3 regions of the Streptomyces sp. NPDC057900 genome follow, and region 3 is predicted to be linked to each of the others. Evidence: riboswitches for the same ligand, from Rfam matches in the RefSeq annotation. Region 3 holds a riboswitch; each other region holds the start of a gene.

Region 1 (5,441 bases), on a different contig from region 3:
GGTCGGCGCCGATGCCCCGGCGGCGGAACTCCGCCGATACCGCGAGCCCGACGAGCTCGCTGAGGCCGTCGACCGGCACCGAACAGCCGCCCGCGCCCGCCGGGATGCCGTCGAGGGTGGCGAGTGCGGCGACGCCGCCGTTGGCCGCCGCGTTGCGCAGCCACTCCGCCTCGCCGCCCTCCGGCTCGCCGGTCCCGCCGTACCCCAGGTGCTGGACGAGCGCGGCGGCGTCGAACTCCGCCGCCGTGACCGGTTCCGCCGTCACCAGACCCTCCACCGGCTTCGGCGGCAGCAGGCCGTCGGGGGCGCAGGCCAGGATCGGTGCCCGGTTCTCGACGGTGAACCCGGCGGCGAGCAGCGCGGGTTCGACCGAGGGCGCCCAGCCGGGCAGGTACTCCAGGCGCGGCATCCGGTCCCGCTCGCGGAACGCCGCCACCAGGTCGTCGAGTTCGCCGGGGGTCGGTTCCGCGCCCTGGTCCGGGATCGCGTAATTGGCGTACTTCAGCGACCAGTTCACATTGTGGCGCACCGTGAACGGGCCCACCCGGTAGTGGTCCGGGGAGCGGAGGGCGAGCGTACGGGCGTGGGTCTGGACGTCGAAGTCCATGGACATGTGTGGGTGTCCTTCTGTCCGGTCGGTCGGAAGGACGGGAGCCTATGCCACCCGGGTCGCTCCGGCGAAGGGCATTTCGTCGATCGGCGCGATGCGGACCGGGGCTCCGGGGCGCGGGGCGTGGATCATCCGGCCGTTGCCGATGTAGAGGCCGACATGGCTGATGCCCGAGTAGAAGAACACCAGGTCCCCCGGAGCGAGTTCGGACCTTCCGACCCGCTGCCCGGCGTTGATCTGGGTGTACGTGGTCCGGGGCAGCGAGACACCCGCGGAGCGCCAGGCGGCCTGGGTGAGGCCCGAGCAGTCGAACGAGGAGGGGCCGGTGGCGCCCCAGACGTACGGCTTGCCGAGGGCTCCGTACGCGAAGGCGACGGCCGCCGCCGCGCGGGCGTTCGGCGCCCGGTCCGAGCCGCGCGGGGCGCTGCGGTCGGCGTGGCCCGCGCCGCCTCTGCCGCCGTCCTCGGAGGCGTCGTAGGCGGCGCGCTGGACGGGGGAGAGGCGGGCCAGCAGCGTGCGGGCCTGCGACAGCTTGGCCCGGACCGTCGCCTTGTGCTTCTGGAGCTCTGCCTGGCGGGCGGCGAGCTCGGCCAGCTGCCCGGCCGCCTCCGAGCGCAGCTGCGCCACGTCCGCCACCTGGCGCCGCACGGTGCGGAGCTCGTCGGCCCGGCCGGACGCGGCCTGCTCCACGTAGGAGGCGCGCTGGAGGTACTGGTCGGGGTCGGACGAGAGGACCAGCTGGAGGGACGGATCGAGGCCGCCCGCACGGTACTGCGCGGCGGCGTACGAGCCCAGCGCCTCGCGCGAGGTGTTGAGCCGCTCGGTCCTGCGGGCGGCCTCGTCGCGCAGCGCGTCGATCGACCTGGTGGTGGCGGCCACCTTCACCTTCGCGCCGTTGTAATGCTCGGTGGCGACCTCCGCCTCCCGGTACAGCCGGTCCACCTCGGCCTTGACCTCGGCGGCGGTGGGCGTCGGCTCTGCGTGCGCGGATCCCGGCAGCGCGGCAGCGGTCGCGGCCCCGGCGAGGGCGAGGGTCGCTGCGGTGCGGGCAGCAGAGCCGGTGTACGGGCGCTGCTTGGGTTTCCGGTGCGCGGCCACGAGGGCGGTGGTCCTTCCAGTCGACTGCCCGCCGGGGCCTACCGGCGGACCCGCCCGGTCCGGCGGCGGGTCACCAACAGGGGGAGCGGCCCGCCGCCGGATCTCTCGGCGGGGCGACCGGGCCGTGCCGTCCGGGTGCGGAGCGGCGGTGATCCGGTCACCTGGTAGGGACGCTAAACCCGGGGCACGGGGAAGAGTCGTAATGACGCTTATTGCCCGAATTTGGCGCTGCGTTGTTCCTGAATGACAGGGAAAATTGCACCAGAGTCAGGCAATTGGTGCATTCATCAGTCAAGAGGTCAGGAACTGGCACCTGGCTGCGGAGGCCTGCTAGGGGCAGGGCTAGGGTGCGGAACCATGCGTGTACTCATCGATGTCTTCGTCGCCCTCCACATCATCGGAATCGCCGCCCTGCTGGGAGGTTTCCTCACCCAGATGAAGGCGATGAGCGCGGGGACGGCCCGATTCGTACCGGGGATGCTGCACGGCGCGCTGACCATGCTGGTCACCGGAATCGCCCTGGTCGGGCTCGACCAGGCCGACGACCACCCCGTGAACAACGTCAAGATCGGCATCAAGCTGCTGATCCTCGTCGTCATCCTCGGGCTGGTCTACGTCAAGCGGGACGAGGAGAGGGTCGACAAGGGCCTCTTCGCGGCGGTGGGCGGACTGACGATGGTCAACATCTTCATCGCCACGCTCTGGACCTGAGAACCCGCCGCGACGGCGGCCTAGCCGGGACGCACACTCCCGTAGATCGGCATGTAGTAGATCGACTCCTCGCGCACATTGGCCCCCGGCTTCGGCGCGTGGATCATCATGCCGTCGCCCTTGTAGATCCCGACGTGGCTGATGTCGTCGTAGAAGAAGACCAGGTCCCCGGGCTGAAGGTTCTCCGTGGCGATCCGGGTGCCGACGTTCACCTGGTCCCAGGTGGTCCGGGGAATGGTGACGCCCGCGGACTTCCAGGCCGCCTGGGTCAGCCCGGAGCAGTCGTACGAGGACGGGCCGGTGGCCCCCCAGACGTACGGCTTGCCGATCTGGGCCCTGGCGAACGCGAGGACCTTCTCGGCCTTCGTCGTGGCGCTGCTGTCCGAACCGGAACCCGTGCCGGTGCCGGTGCCGGTGCCGGTGTCTGACCCCGTGCCCGATCCCGTGCCCGTACCGGAGCCCGTGCCGCTCCCGCCGGCGGCCTCCTTGGCCTTGCGGTCGGCCTCCGCCTTCGCGGCCGCCTGCTTCTTCGCCAGCTCCTCGGCCTTGCGCGCGGCCTCGGCCTTCTTCTTCTCCTCCAGCTCGGCCAGCCGCGCCTTCTCCTGCGCGGTCAGCTTCGACAGCAGCGTGCGCGCCTCGGTCAGCTTGTTCTGCACGTTCTGCTTGCTGGTGCGCAGCTTGGTCTGCGACGCGGTGAGCGTCTCCAGGCTCGTCACCGCCTCGGCCCGCTTCTTCGACGCCTCCGCCTGCTTCGTACGGAAGTCCGTGACGGCCTGCTGCTGGTTGGCGGCCATCCGGTTCATCAGGTGGGTCTGGTCGAAGAACGACTGCGGGTCGTTGGCCAGGAAGAAGGTGGCCGTCGGCGCGAGCGCGCCGTCGCGGTACTGGGCGGCCGCGTAGTTCCCGAGCGTGCGGCGGGCGTCGTTCAGCTTGTCGGCGCGCTTGGCGATGTCGTCCAGCAGCGCGTCCACCTTGGTGCGCTGCGCGGCGGACGCCTCTTTCGCCTCGTCGTAGTGCTGGGTCGCGGTCCCCGCCTGCCGGTAGAGGTCGTCGACCTTCTTCTGGACGTCCTCGATGCTGGGCTTCGGGGCCGGGGCCGCCAGCGCGCTCTGCGTGGACAGCAGGGTCACGGAGGCCAGTGCGGCCGTTGTGAACCCGATGGCGGGGGTGGTGCTGCGCACCCGGGGGCGCGGTTTGCGATGCGATGCCAAGGCCGGCATTTCCTTCCGTGGACCGCCTACCGGGTTAGCTGTCGGGTTCGGGCGGAACGGAAGGCTGCCCTACGGTCCTGGTGGGGGTTGCGGACCGATTCACCCCGGTGCTGCGTGTGGGTCCCCGGTTCCGGACCCCGTACGGGCGGCCCGGATTCGGCGTGGACGCCCGCTCGGCGTGGTTCGCCTCTGGGGGTACGGCCGTCCGAACGAGCACGCTAGCCAACTCATGGTGCCGCTGTGAAGGTTGATGTTCGATATGCCCGATACATTTTCGTGACCTTGCGGAACCGGTGCGGTACGGCCGGGCGCGGCGGGGAGATTCCCTACACAGGGTGGCCCGGACATCGCCGTGTGTGGCTCCGGCGGGTACGGGTTCTGCCGTGCGGGCCCGGGGTGTCAGTGGGGCCGCCTAGACTCGGACAGCGATGAGCAGCCTCTTTGACGACAGTTTCCTGGCCGGCCTCCAGCACGCGGAGGACGGGCCCCCGCCGCCCCCCGAGGACTCCGCACCCGAAGCGGTGCCGGAGGACCTCTTCGGAGGCGTGTTCGACGGGCCCCCGCCGCCCCGCGACGCGTACTACCGCGACGGGGCCCACCGCCCGGTCATCGACGCCGCCGCGCTGCTCGACGGGCTGAACACCGAGCAGCGCGCCGCCGTCGTGCACGCGGGCTCCCCGCTGCTCATCGTCGCCGGGGCCGGTTCCGGCAAGACCCGGGTGCTGACGCACCGCATCGCCCACCTGCTGGCCGAGCGCGGGGTGCACCCCGGCCAGATCCTGGCGATCACCTTCACCAACAAGGCCGCCGGCGAGATGAAGGAGCGCGTCGAGCAGCTCGTCGGCCCGCGCGCCAACGCCATGTGGGTCATGACGTTCCACAGCGCGTGCGTCCGCATCCTGCGCCGCGAGTCGAAGAAGCTCGGCTTCACCTCCTCGTTCTCGATCTACGACGCGGCGGACTCCAAGCGGCTGATGGCCCTGGTCTGCCGCGATCTCGACCTCGACCCGAAGCGCTTCCCGCCGAAGTCGTTCACGGCCAAGGTGTCGAACCTGAAGAACGAGCTGATCGACGAGGAGACCTTCGCCGGACAGGCCACGGACGGCTTCGAGAAGACCCTCGCCCAGGCCTACGCGATGTACCAGTCCCGGCTGCGCGAGGCCAACGCGCTGGACTTCGACGACATCATCATGACGACGGTGCACCTGCTCCAGGCCTTCCCCGACGTCGCGGAGCACTACCGCCGCCGCTTCCGGCACGTCCTGGTCGACGAGTACCAGGACACCAACCACGCCCAGTACACCCTCGTACGGGAGCTGGTCGGCCCGTCCGGTGCCGCCGACGCCCCCGGCGAACTGTGCGTCGTCGGTGACGCCGACCAGTCGATCTACGCCTTCCGGGGCGCCACGATCCGCAACATCCTCCAGTTCGAGGAGGACTACCCGGACGCGACCACGATCCTGCTGGAGCAGAACTACCGCTCCACCCAGACGATCCTGTCCGCCGCCAACGCCGTCATCGAGCGCAACGAGAGCCGCCGACCGAAGAACCTCTGGACCAACGCCGGCTCCGGCACCCGGATCACCGGCTACGTCGCGGACACCGAGCACGACGAGGCGCAGTTCGTCGCGGACGAGATCGACCGGCTGACCGACGCGGGCGACGCCAAGGCGGGCGACGTCGCGATCTTCTACCGGACGAACGCGCAGTCCCGTGTCTTCGAGGAGATCTTCATCAGGGTCGGCCTCCCCTACAAGGTCGTCGGTGGCGTGCGCTTCTACGAGCGCAAGGAGGTCAGGGACGTCCTGGCC
Region 2 (5,441 bases), on a different contig from region 3:
CGCCGGCATCCGCTGCACCGTGATCGACCCCCGCTGGGTCAAACCGGTCGACGGGCAGCTGGCCCCGCTCGCCGCGCGGCACCGGCTCGTCGCCGTCGTCGAGGACAACAGCCGGGCCGGCGGCGTCGGCTCGGCCGTCGGGCAGGCGCTGCGGGACGCCGACGTCGACGTACCGCTGCGCACGTTCGGCATTCCGGACCAGTTCCTCGCGCACGGCAAGCGCGCCGAGGTGCTGGCCGACATCGGACTCACACCGGTCGAGATCGCCGGCCGGATCAGCGCGACCCTGGCCGTGCGGCCGAAGACCGTCGACGACGGTCACCACGAGCGCGACGCCCTGGACGACGGGCACAAGGAGAGCGGGGCATGAAGGACGACGGGCCCAAGGGCTTCGATCTGGCGCAGCTCCTCGCGGAGCGCGGCGCCGAACGCTACGAGCTGCACACGAAGTACCTCAACCACCAGCTCCCGCGGATGCTGCGCACCATCGGCTTCGACAAGGTCTACGAACGGGCCGAGGGCGCGCACTTCTGGGACGCGGAGGGCAACGACTACCTGGACATGCTGGCCGGTTTCGGCGTGATGGGGCTCGGCCGGCACCACCCGGTCGTACGCAAGGCGGTGCACGACGTCCTGGACGCCTCGCTCGCCGACCTCACCCGCTTCGACTGCCAGCCGCTGCCGGGGCTGCTGGCCGAGAAGCTGCTCACGCACAGCCCGCACCTGGACCGGGTGTTCTTCGGCAACAGCGGTACCGAGGCCGTCGAGACGGCGCTCAAGTTCGCCCGGTACGCGACCGGGAAGCCGAGGATCCTGTACTGCGCGCACGCCTTCCACGGACTGACCACCGGCTCGCTCTCGGTCAACGGCGAGGACGGCTTCCGGGACGGCTTCGCCCCCCTGCTGCCCGACACCGCCATCGAGCTCGGTGACCTGGACGCGCTGCGGCGCGAGCTGAAACGCGGCGACGTGGCGGGCCTGGTCGTCGAACCGATCCAGGGCAAGGGTGTGCACGCCTCGCCGCCCGGCTTTCTGCGCGCCGCCCAGGAGCTGCTCCACAAGCACAAAGCCCTGCTCATCGCCGACGAGGTGCAGACCGGTCTGGGCCGGACCGGCGACTTCTACGCGTACCAGCACGAGGAGGGCGTCGAACCGGATCTGGTCTGCGTCGCCAAGGCGCTGTCCGGCGGCTATGTGCCGGTCGGGGCGACGCTCGGCAAGGACTGGATCTTCAAGCGCGTCTACTCCTCGATGGACCGGGTGCTGGTCCACTCGGCCAGCTTCGGTTCCAACGCCCAGGCCATGGCCGCCGGGCTCGCGGTCCTCTCGGTGATGGAGGACGAGGAGACCGTGGCCAACGCGCGCCGCACCGGTGATCTGCTGCGCGAGAGGCTGTCCGCCCTGGTCGACCGCTACGAGCTGCTGCACGAGGTGCGGGGACGCGGGCTGATGATCGGCATCGAGTTCGGCCGGCCGTCCTCGCTGAAACTGCGCAGCCGCTGGACGATGCTCCAGGCGGCCCGTAAGGGACTCTTCGCGCAGATGGTCGTCGTTCCGCTGCTCCAGAAGCACCGGATCCTCACCCAGGTCTCCGGCGACCACCTCGAAGTGATCAAGCTGATTCCGCCGCTCGTCATCGACGAGGCGGACGTGGACCGGTTTGTCGCCGCGTTCACGGCGGTGATGGACGACGCGCACAACGGCGGGCTGATGTGGGACTTCGGCCGGACCCTGGTGAAGCAGGCCGTGGCCAACCGCTGAGCGGGAGGGGTTTTGCCTGGGAGGCAAGAAATTTGCCTCCCAGGAAAGTTCCTGGCCCAATGGACGTATGAACCCCGCTGAAGCAGGGGCGGCCGACGAGCTGCCCGGTGTCGCGCCCCGACTGCGCGATCTGCGCCGCGGCCGTGGGCTGACCCTGGAGACCGCCGCGCAGCGCGCCGGGCTCTCGCCCGCCCATCTGTCCCGGCTCGAAACGGGCCGCCGCCAGCCCTCGCTGCCGATGCTGCTCGGACTCGCCAGGATCTACGGTACGACGGTCTCCGAGCTGCTCGGCGAGATCCCCCCGGAACGTGACGCGATCGTCCGCGCCCGGAAGTTCGAGGGGGCGGAGGCGGACGGCTGGATGTACCAGCAGGCCGGTGGGCCCGGCCGGGCGATGCAGGCGCTGCGCGTCCGGGTGCCGTACGGCGCGCAGGGTGATCTGGTGCGCGTCCACCCCGGCGAGGAGTGGCTCTACGTGCTGGCCGGAAACCTCCGGGTGACCCTCGGGGACACCGTGCACGACCTCGGCCCCGGCGACAGCGCGCACTTCGACTCGCTCACCCCGCACCGGATCGCGGCGCCGGACCGCGAGGGTGCCGAGCTGCTCTTCGTTCACACCCTGTTGCAGAGCCCCGCTGCCGAGCTGTGTCTCGGCAGCGGGATCCACCGTCGCTGAGACGCCGTCCCGCCGGCCCGCCCGGTCACCAGAGAGGACCGTCATGTCCGATTCAGAGAACTACGACCCGCTGACCCCGGCCAGGCACAAGGAGGCCGACTCCCAGGAGCGCAAGATGCCGCGCGGGCTCGTCATCAGGCTCTTCGCCTACCTGGTGGCCGGGCACGTCATCGCCGGTTTCCTCTACCTGCTGTTCGCGGTGGGGATGCACAACCAGTAGCCGGCGGCGCCCCTCTCCGGGGTCCGTCAGGCGTCTTCGAGGAGCCGCTCGCGCAGCCGCTCCCGCGTCGCGGGCGTGACCTTCAGCCCCTCGGCGAGGTAGCGGTCCGTGCCGCCCCAGGTCTCGTCGATCGTCGCGAAGGCCGCCGCGAGGTATTCGCTGTGGGCGCCGAAGAGCGGGCTCAGGAGCTCCATCACCTCGGGCGACATCCCGGCCTCCGAGGTGTCGCTGCGGCGCACCCGGTAGCGGCGGTGGGTGTCGTTGGACTTGAGGTAGTCCGCCTCGATCGTGTCGCGCCCGACGCCCACCGCGAGCAGCGAGACCGCGATCGAGAGCCCGGCCCGGTCCTTGCCCGCCGCGCAGTGCATCAGGGCCGGGACGCTGTCCTCGGCCAGGGCGTGCAGCACCCGGCTGTGCTCGGCGGTGCGGTCCAGGATGATCGACCGGTAGGAGGCGACCATGCGGTCCGTCCCCTTGCCGCCGCCGAGGATTCCGCGCAGCTCGTCCATCTCGCCGTCGCGCACCATCCGCCAGAACTCGCTGCCGTCCGCCGGGTCGGTGAGCGGGATGTTCACATTGCGCACGCCGGGCAGCTCGACGTCCGGTCCGTCCAGCTTGAGGTCGGCGGCGTTACGGAAGTCGAAGACCGTGTGCAGGCCGAGGCCGCCGAGGAACGCCGCGTCCTCGGGTGTGGCGCTCGCCAGGTGGCCGCTGCGGTAGAGCCGTCCGTGGCGAACCCGGCGACCGTCCGACGTCGGCAGTCCGCCCACGTCACGGAAGTTACGGACCCCCGCCAGCTCGGGTTCCGTCGACGGGGTCTGTGGCAGCTGCTGCGTCACGGTCACTCCTGGGGGCTCTGCCGCCGACGCGTGTCGCCGACGGGTCCATTCCCGTGACGATACGACATCGGATACACGGACAATCATCCCGGCGGCGCCCCTGTTTCGCGCCCCGTCCCGCGCCCTGTTTCGCCTCCTGTGCCGCCCCCTGTGCTGTGCCTTTGCGGGACGCCGCGCGAACAGTAGGCGTGACATGTCCGTATTGAGGCTTTTAGTCGAACATGCCCTGCTTATGCGGGAGATGGTCGCCCTCTCGTGAGCGGGATCATATCCGTGACGGTGTGTGGCGGCGCGCCGCTCGGGTAATCCGTGCGCCAAGCGGAATGCCAAGATCCATAATCCACGGAGTGTGACCGGAATTCCGCATCGAATTCCCGGTCCGGAATACGGCGTGGAACCCGTGGCTTGTTTCCGCCGTCCCGGCTCGCTTACGTTCCATGTCAATCCGGATGGAACGCCTAATCCTGCCGCCGTCCGGAATTCCGCACCCACTCACCGTGTGGCAGGAGCGGGGGACCCAGGTAAGCCGCCGACCGGAGCGATCCGGACGGCTCGGGGTGAAGTCGCGCCAGGCGCGGCCGGGCATCTCCAGCCCGAACCCGACAGCTCACCTCGTAGGCGCCGGAGAGGAAATTCTTCATGCCCATCCCGGGTAAGCACCGCCGTCCCAAGTCCAGCACCATCGCCCGCGGCGTCGTCGTCGCGAGCGCCGGCGGAGCCGTCATCGCGCTTCCGCTGCTTGGCGCCACCGGTGCCAACGCCGCGGAGCAGGCCGCTCCCGCCACCGCGAAGTCGGCCGCCGCCACGCACGCCACCCCGGCCAAGCCGGTCGCGGACAAGCAGTCCGGCACCAAGACGTACTCCGTGGTCTCCGGTGACTACCTGTCGAAGATCGCCGCCGAGCACCACGTCAAGGGCGGCTGGGAGAAGCTGTACCAGGACAACCGCGAGGTCGTCGGCGACAACCCGAGCCTGATCTTCCCGGGCATGAAGCTGACCCTCGGCGGCAAGGCCTGGGGCCACGCCCCGGCCACCGGCTCGCACACCTCCACGGGCGCCACCACCCCGTCGAAGGCCCCCTCGAAGGCCCCGGCCAAGACCGAGTCGAAGGCGCCCGCGGCCTCCGACACCGCGTCCTCCTCCGACACCCAGGCCTCCAACACGGCCTCGTCGGACCAGGGCAGCGCCTCCGGTTACGTCCACCCGGTCCCCGGTAACCACACCACCGCCTACCGCGCCTCCGGTGCCAGCTGGTCCAGCGGCAGCCACACCGGCATCGACTTCCCCGTCTCCACCGGCACCAGCGTGAAGGCGATCACCTCCGGCACCGTCGTCACCGCGGGCTGGGGCGGCGCGTACGGCAACGAGGTCGTCATCAAGCACGCCGACGGCCACTACTCGCAGTACGGCCACATGTCCTCGCTCTCCGTCTCGGCGGGCCAGACCGTGACCGCGGGCCAGCAGGTCGGCCTCTCCGGCGCCACCGGCAACGCCACCGGCCCGCACCTCCACTTCGAGGTCCGCACCGGCCCGGCGTACGGCTCGGACATCGACCCGATCGCCTACCTGGCGTCGCACGGGATCAACGTCTGATCCGGACAGCGGCGGTCCGGTGACCCGGACCAGGTCAGTACAGAGGGACGGTGCGCGGCGGCGCACCGTCCCTCTGCTTTGTCGATGCCGGTGCGGCTGGGGCGACCGTCCTTATTCCCCCTTTACCAAAATCTGACCGGGTGGTCTATCTCACCACCCGTCAACCCCGTATTACGGTCGCGTAGGTCACAATCGACGGTGCAGGATATGCCCTTGTGGCAGACGATTCGAGAAACATCCGACAGGGCGTCATCAACCGACAGGGCGCCATCGAGTCGTACGCGGCGATTGGCGACAGTTTCACCGAGGGAGTCGGCGACCCCGGCCCGGGCGGGACATTCGTCGGCTGGGC
Region 3 (5,441 bases):
CGTGAAGCTGGTCGCCAGCACGCTGCCGAGGCGGAAGTCGGGGAACTCAGCTTGCATGGAACCACCTTAGCCGGTTGCGTGCCGACGAGAAGGCGTAGTAGAACCGCCTTAGACGGTTCGCGATGTGCGCGGCCGGTTCCGCGATGGCCTGGAGGTCTCATGCCCCGTCCGACCGGCGATGTGCGGGCGTTCGAAGCGCACGTGCCAGACGCCGACCTCGACGATCTGCGTGCGCGACTGGCCGCGGCGCGCCTGCCGGAGGCCGAGACGGTCCGCGGGGCCGCGCCCGGCCCCCGCCGATGGGAGCAGGGCGTTCCGCTCGCCGACCTCGTCGATGTCGTGAACTACTGGCGCACCGAGTACAACTGGCGGTCCTTCGAGGAGCGCCTCAACCGCATCGGTCAGTTCCGCACGACCATCGACGGTCTGGGAATCCACTTCCTGCACCGCCGGTCCCCGCGCGTGGACGCGACTCCGCTGCTCCTGACGCACGGCTGGCCGGACAGCATCGTCCGGTTCGCCGATGTGGTGGAGGAGCTGGCGGATCCGGAAGACGCGGCCGCACCGGCGTTCCACGTCGTGGTGCCCTCGCTGCCGGGATTCGGATACAGCGAGAGGCCGGCCATCACCGGGTGGGGAACCGAGAAGATCGCGGCCGCATGGGTGGAGCTGATGGAAAGGCTCGGCTACAGCAGGTTCGCGGCCCACGGCGGTGACTGGGGAGGCAATATCACCACGGTCCTCGGCGGCAGATTCCCGGCACACGTTCTCGGCATCCACACCACGTTCGCGGAGGCGCCGCCCGGAATGACCACGGACGGACTGACCGCGACCGAGCGCGAATGGGCCGAGGAAACCGCCGACTTCTGGCGCCACCGCGCGGCGTACGCGAAACAGCAGGCGACCCGGCCGCAGACCATCGGCTACTCGCTCGTCGATTCACCGGTCGGGCTTCTTGCCTGGATCCTTGACAAGTTCGCGGAATGGTCGGATACCGAGGACAGCCCGTTCGAGAGGATTCCCGTCGACCGCGTTCTTGATGACGTCACCCTTTACTGGCTGACGCGAACCGGTGCCTCTGCGGCCCGTATCTACTACGAAAGCCACAACTCGCTGGACCCCGGACTTCGGGTCGACGTTCCGTCAGCACTCACCATGTATCCCCGCGACGTCGAGAAATGCCCGCGCCCCTGGGCGCGGGAACGGTACCGGCGGATCGTCAGATGGTCGGAGCCGGAAAGCGGGGGACATTTCCCGTCGCTGGAGGTTCCCGGGTATTTCGTCAAGGATCTGCGAGAGGGGATCGCGGCAGTGCTGGCGGCACATCGGTGAACGCGGCCGGTCCGCCCACCCCACCGGCCCGCCAAGCCGTCGGCGAATGCGGCTACGGCAGGTTCTCCGCCCGCCGGACTTCCGCCGGGCGGATCTACCCGCGAGCGAAGGGGCTCTCGGAGACGGAGGGGTGATCCGCTGCCCGAGGCCGAGTCCAGCGGCTGACCCCCTCATTGCCCCGCCGGCAGCGCGACGTACCTGCCCGGCGCCGGATCAACGGGACAGCCCTTAGGCTGCCAACCGGCACCGGCACCGTCCCCGACCCAGGAGCGCGCAAGATGTTCGAACCCGCCCAGCCGCACCCGTACCCCGACGCGTTCCGGCCGGACGCGGCGCCTGCCCCGCACGCTCTGCTCGCGCCGCTGAGCGGTTTCCTGGGCACCTGGGCCGGGCGGGGGAGCGGTGAGTACCCGACGCTCGCCGAGGAGTTCCGGTACGCGCAGCAGGTGACCTTCAGTCACGACGGGCGGCCCTTCCTCCATTACGAGGCGCGCGCCTGGCTGCTCGACGCGGACGGCGCCCCGTTGCGGCCGTCCGCACGGGAGAGCGGCTGGTGGCGGATGCAGGCGGACGGACGGGTGGAGGCGCTGATCACCCAGCCCACCGGTGTCGCGGAGATCCTGACGGGCCGTGCGGCCGACGGCGTGGCCGACCTCGCCACCCATCAGGTCGCGCTCGCGCCCACCGCCAAGGAGGTCAAGGCCACCCGCCGTCGCTACACCCTGACGGATGACGGCACGCTCGAATTCGTCCACGACCTCGCGGCGGTCGGCCGGCCGCTCCAGCACCACCTTTCGGCGCGACTCCGGCGCGAGGGCGGCAGCCGGCCGCACTGATCCGCTCACCGTCACGGGGGCGCCGGCCGCCGTCCCGTCCGACGGCGCCCCGGCTCGGACCTCGCTCGGACCTCGCTCCGACCCCGCTCAGACCTCGGACAGCACGTCCCGCAGCCGGGCGGCGAACGCCCGTGGATGCGTGGTGTTGCCGTTGTGCCCGCCGGGGAACGGGACGACCTCCCGGCCGACCACTTCGGCGAGGCTCTGTGCGCACTGGCCGACGAAGACGGACGACGCCATGGCGCCGCCGCTCGCGGGCACGATGCGTACGGGAGTCGCCCGCAGTGCTTCCCGGTCGAGCTCGGATTCGATGACGGCGGTGAAGTCGCGCTCGATGAAGAAGCCGAAGTTGGCCACACGGCGCGGGGTGAGCGGCATCGGAGTGAGCCCCGGTTCGGTCTCCTGGCGCGCCGGGTCGATGCCGAGGACCCGGGCGATCTCGGGGAAGGCCGCTGCCAGGCCGCCGTCGCGGTAGACATCCTGAAGGTGCGCCAGCTCGGCGGCGTGCCGCTCGCGCCGTCCGGTGGGCAGCAGGGACGGCGCGACCGGGTCGTGCGCCACGAGCAGCCCGAGCTGCTCGGGGTGGGCGAGCGCCAGGTGCAGCCCGATGGCGGCGCCCATGCTGCACCCGAGCATCAGGGCGGGCTCATCGGTCAGTTCGGCCAGCAGCCGGTGCACGTCGTCGGCGTGCTGCGCCATGGTGACGCGTTGCCCGGGATCGTCGAGCGTGCTGCGGGAGAGGCCCCGGCGGTCGTAGGTGACCACGGTCCAGCGGTCCACGAGCCGGTCGACCAGGTCGGTGCTGCGGTCGGCGTCGCCCTCACCGCTCTGGGAGACGAGCAGCAGGGGCCCGGAGCCACGGGTCTCGTAGTGGAGCGTGGCGCCATCGGTGTCGAGGAACATCGGGTTCTCCCGGTCGCAGTGGTGGGCGGCGCCATGAGCGCCGGCCGATGAACCACACCGTAGTGCATCTATTTCGATGCATCAATGGAGATGCATCTGTGGGGTACGAGGTCGCGGGTGGTGTGGTTGCCGGGGGTGGTGAAATGTCCTTATTGGGTGGTTAATCGCAAACGCCATCAATGGTCACCCTGGGCCCCTTTATGTACGGCCCAAAGGTCGGGGTGCCGGGCAAATCGCCCTTTTCGGGCTCAGTGGTCAGCGTCACCTTCCCGGCCCCGGACGCGGTGCGTCCGGCCTCGGTTCCCTGCTGTGCCAAGAAAGTTGACTTCCCCCGGCAGGTCTGATGCTGAGCATTTCCTTTAATTGATCTTGCGAATCAATTGGGATCAAGAATTCCGGGCTTGTTTCGTCCGGCGTTTTTCGCTTACGGTCACCGTCAATCCGGATGGAACGCCGAATCCTGCCGCCGTCCGGGAACCCGACCCACTCACGTACGGCAGGAGCGGGGGACCCAGGTTTACTGCCGGTCCGGAATCCGGAGCGGCTTGGGGTTAAGTCGCCATCACGTGCGGCCGGACATCTCCAGTCCGAACCCGACAGCTCACCTCGCAGGCGGCGGAGAGGAAATACGCCATGCCCATCACGGGTAAGTACCGTCGTTTCAAGTCCACCACCCTGACCCGCGGCTTCATCGCCGTGAGTACGGGCGGAGTCGTTCTCGCGCTCCCCCTGATCGGTGCCGGATCCGCTTCTGCCGCACCGGCGCACCCCGCCGTCGCGGAAAAGTCGGCATCCTCGACCCCCTTTGCGGCCAAGGGAATTGCGGCCCACAAGGCGGAGTCCACCGTCTATTCCGTGGTCTCCGGCGATTCGCTTGCCAAGATCGCCCGTGGGCATTCCCTCAGCGGTGGCTGGGAGCGGCTCTACCAGGACAACCGGAGTGCGGTCGGCGGTAACCCCGACCTGATTCACCCGGGCCTCAAGCTGACCATCGGCGCCAAGTCCGCCGCCGTGGCCCCGAAGGCGGCTCCCACCGCCGATTCGAAGGCCGCCACCGAATCGAAGCCCGCGACCGACGCCGCGCAGTCGTCCGACCGGTCCGAGGGAACCGACCGCGCCGACCGCTCCGAGCGGACGGTCGCGCCCGTCGCGGAGAAGACCGCCGCCACCGGGACCACCGCCACCGAGACCGCGGCCACCGCTCCCGCGCAGGCCGCGACGGCGTACACCGACGACCTCGACGGCTGGATCAAGGAGTCGCTCGCCGTCATGGCCCAGAACGGCATCCCGGGCAGCTACGACGGCATCTACCGCAACGTGATCCGCGAGTCCTCCGGCAACCCGCAGATCGTGAACAACTGGGACTCGAACGCCGTCGCCGGCACACCCTCCAAGGGTCTCCTCCAGGTGATCCAGCCCACCTTCGACGCCTACCACGTGGCCGGTACGTCGATGGACATCCTCGACCCGGTCGCCAACATCACCGCCGCCTGCAACTACGCGGCGGCCACCTACGGCTCGATCGACAACGTCTTCGGCGCCTACTGACATACCCCGGCTCCGCCTTAGGGAGGAACCGGGCGCAGGGGCGGGAAGGGCCACGCGGCTCCTTCCCGCCCCTTTCGCGTGCCGTGCGGCCCCCGCGGACCCGCTCGGGGGCGCCCCGCAACCGGGTGCGCGATGGCACTATGAACCTTTCATCCCGCGCGCTACCCTCCGCCGCATGATTTCCACGGTGGTCTGGGGAACCGGCAATGTCGGCCGCGCGGCCATCCGCGCCGTCGAGGCCCATCCGGCCCTGAAACTGGCGCATGTGCTTGTTCACGATCCGGGCAAGGTGGGCCGCGACGCGGGCGACCTCGCCGGGACCGGCCGCGATCTGGGCGTCGCGGCGACCGACGACATCGACGCGGTGCTGGCCACCGCTCCCGGCGCGGTGGTGTACGCGGCGTCCGGGGACATCCGCCCCGACGAGGCGCTCGCCGACATCACCAGGGCGGTCCGGACCGGGGCGGTGGTCGTCACCCCCGCCCTGTACGCCCTCTACGACCAGCGGAGCGCCCCGCCCGAGCTGCGCGACCCGGTCCTGGCCGCTGTCGCGGACGGCGGCGGCTCCCTGTTCGTCTCCGGTGTCGACCCCGGCTGGGGCAACGACGTGCTGCCCCTGATGATCAGCGGACTCGGCAGCACGGTCGACGCGATCCGCTGCCAGGAGATCTTCGACTACTCCACCTACGACCAGCCCGACGCGGTCCGCGACCTGATCGGCATGGGTCACCCCATGGAGTACGAGCCGCTGATGCTCGCGGCCTCCGTCCCGACGATGGTGTGGGGCGGGCAGCTGCGGCTGATGGCCAGGGCCCTGGGCGT

The links. Region 3 has a riboswitch for cyclic di-AMP ahead of ACFVQ0_RS24425 (transglycosylase SLT domain-containing protein). Riboswitches for the same ligand answer to the same signal wherever they lie in the genome.
Region 1: it holds a riboswitch for cyclic di-AMP, as region 3 does, so the genes downstream of both, ACFVQ0_RS10210 (NlpC/P60 family protein) here and ACFVQ0_RS24425 (transglycosylase SLT domain-containing protein) in region 3, are expected to answer to the same signal.
Region 2: it holds a riboswitch for cyclic di-AMP, as region 3 does, so the genes downstream of both, ACFVQ0_RS03315 (peptidoglycan DD-metalloendopeptidase family protein) here and ACFVQ0_RS24425 (transglycosylase SLT domain-containing protein) in region 3, are expected to answer to the same signal.

What each region holds. Positions count from the first base shown of each region.
Region 1 is NZ_JBHVOI010000002.1:627,699-633,139, forward strand. It holds gene ACFVQ0_RS10195 (GNAT family N-acetyltransferase) at 1-613, opposite strand, end outside; gene ACFVQ0_RS10200 (NlpC/P60 family protein) at 656-1,708, opposite strand; gene ACFVQ0_RS10205 (hypothetical protein) at 2,066-2,419, shown strand; gene ACFVQ0_RS10210 (NlpC/P60 family protein) at 2,440-3,639, opposite strand; cyclic di-AMP (ydaO/yuaA leader) riboswitch at 3,638-3,802, opposite strand; gene pcrA (DNA helicase PcrA) at 4,059-5,441, shown strand, end outside.
Region 2 is NZ_JBHVOI010000001.1:814,654-820,094, reverse strand. It holds gene dxs (1-deoxy-D-xylulose-5-phosphate synthase) at 1-370, shown strand, start outside; gene ACFVQ0_RS03335 (aspartate aminotransferase family protein) at 367-1,761, shown strand; gene ACFVQ0_RS03330 (helix-turn-helix domain-containing protein) at 1,829-2,437, shown strand; gene ACFVQ0_RS03325 (DUF6126 family protein) at 2,481-2,657, shown strand; gene ACFVQ0_RS03320 (tyrosine-protein phosphatase) at 2,684-3,496, opposite strand; cyclic di-AMP (ydaO/yuaA leader) riboswitch at 3,942-4,132, shown strand; gene ACFVQ0_RS03315 (peptidoglycan DD-metalloendopeptidase family protein) at 4,136-5,089, shown strand; gene ACFVQ0_RS03310 (SGNH/GDSL hydrolase family protein) at 5,305-5,441, shown strand, end outside.
Region 3 is NZ_JBHVOI010000006.1:389,652-395,092, forward strand. It holds gene ACFVQ0_RS24405 (CGNR zinc finger domain-containing protein) at 1-57, opposite strand, end outside; gene ACFVQ0_RS24410 (epoxide hydrolase) at 160-1,332, shown strand; gene ACFVQ0_RS24415 (FABP family protein) at 1,611-2,168, shown strand; gene ACFVQ0_RS24420 (alpha/beta fold hydrolase) at 2,256-3,071, opposite strand; cyclic di-AMP (ydaO/yuaA leader) riboswitch at 3,513-3,701, shown strand; gene ACFVQ0_RS24425 (transglycosylase SLT domain-containing protein) at 3,705-4,619, shown strand; gene ACFVQ0_RS24430 (dihydrodipicolinate reductase) at 4,795-5,441, shown strand, end outside.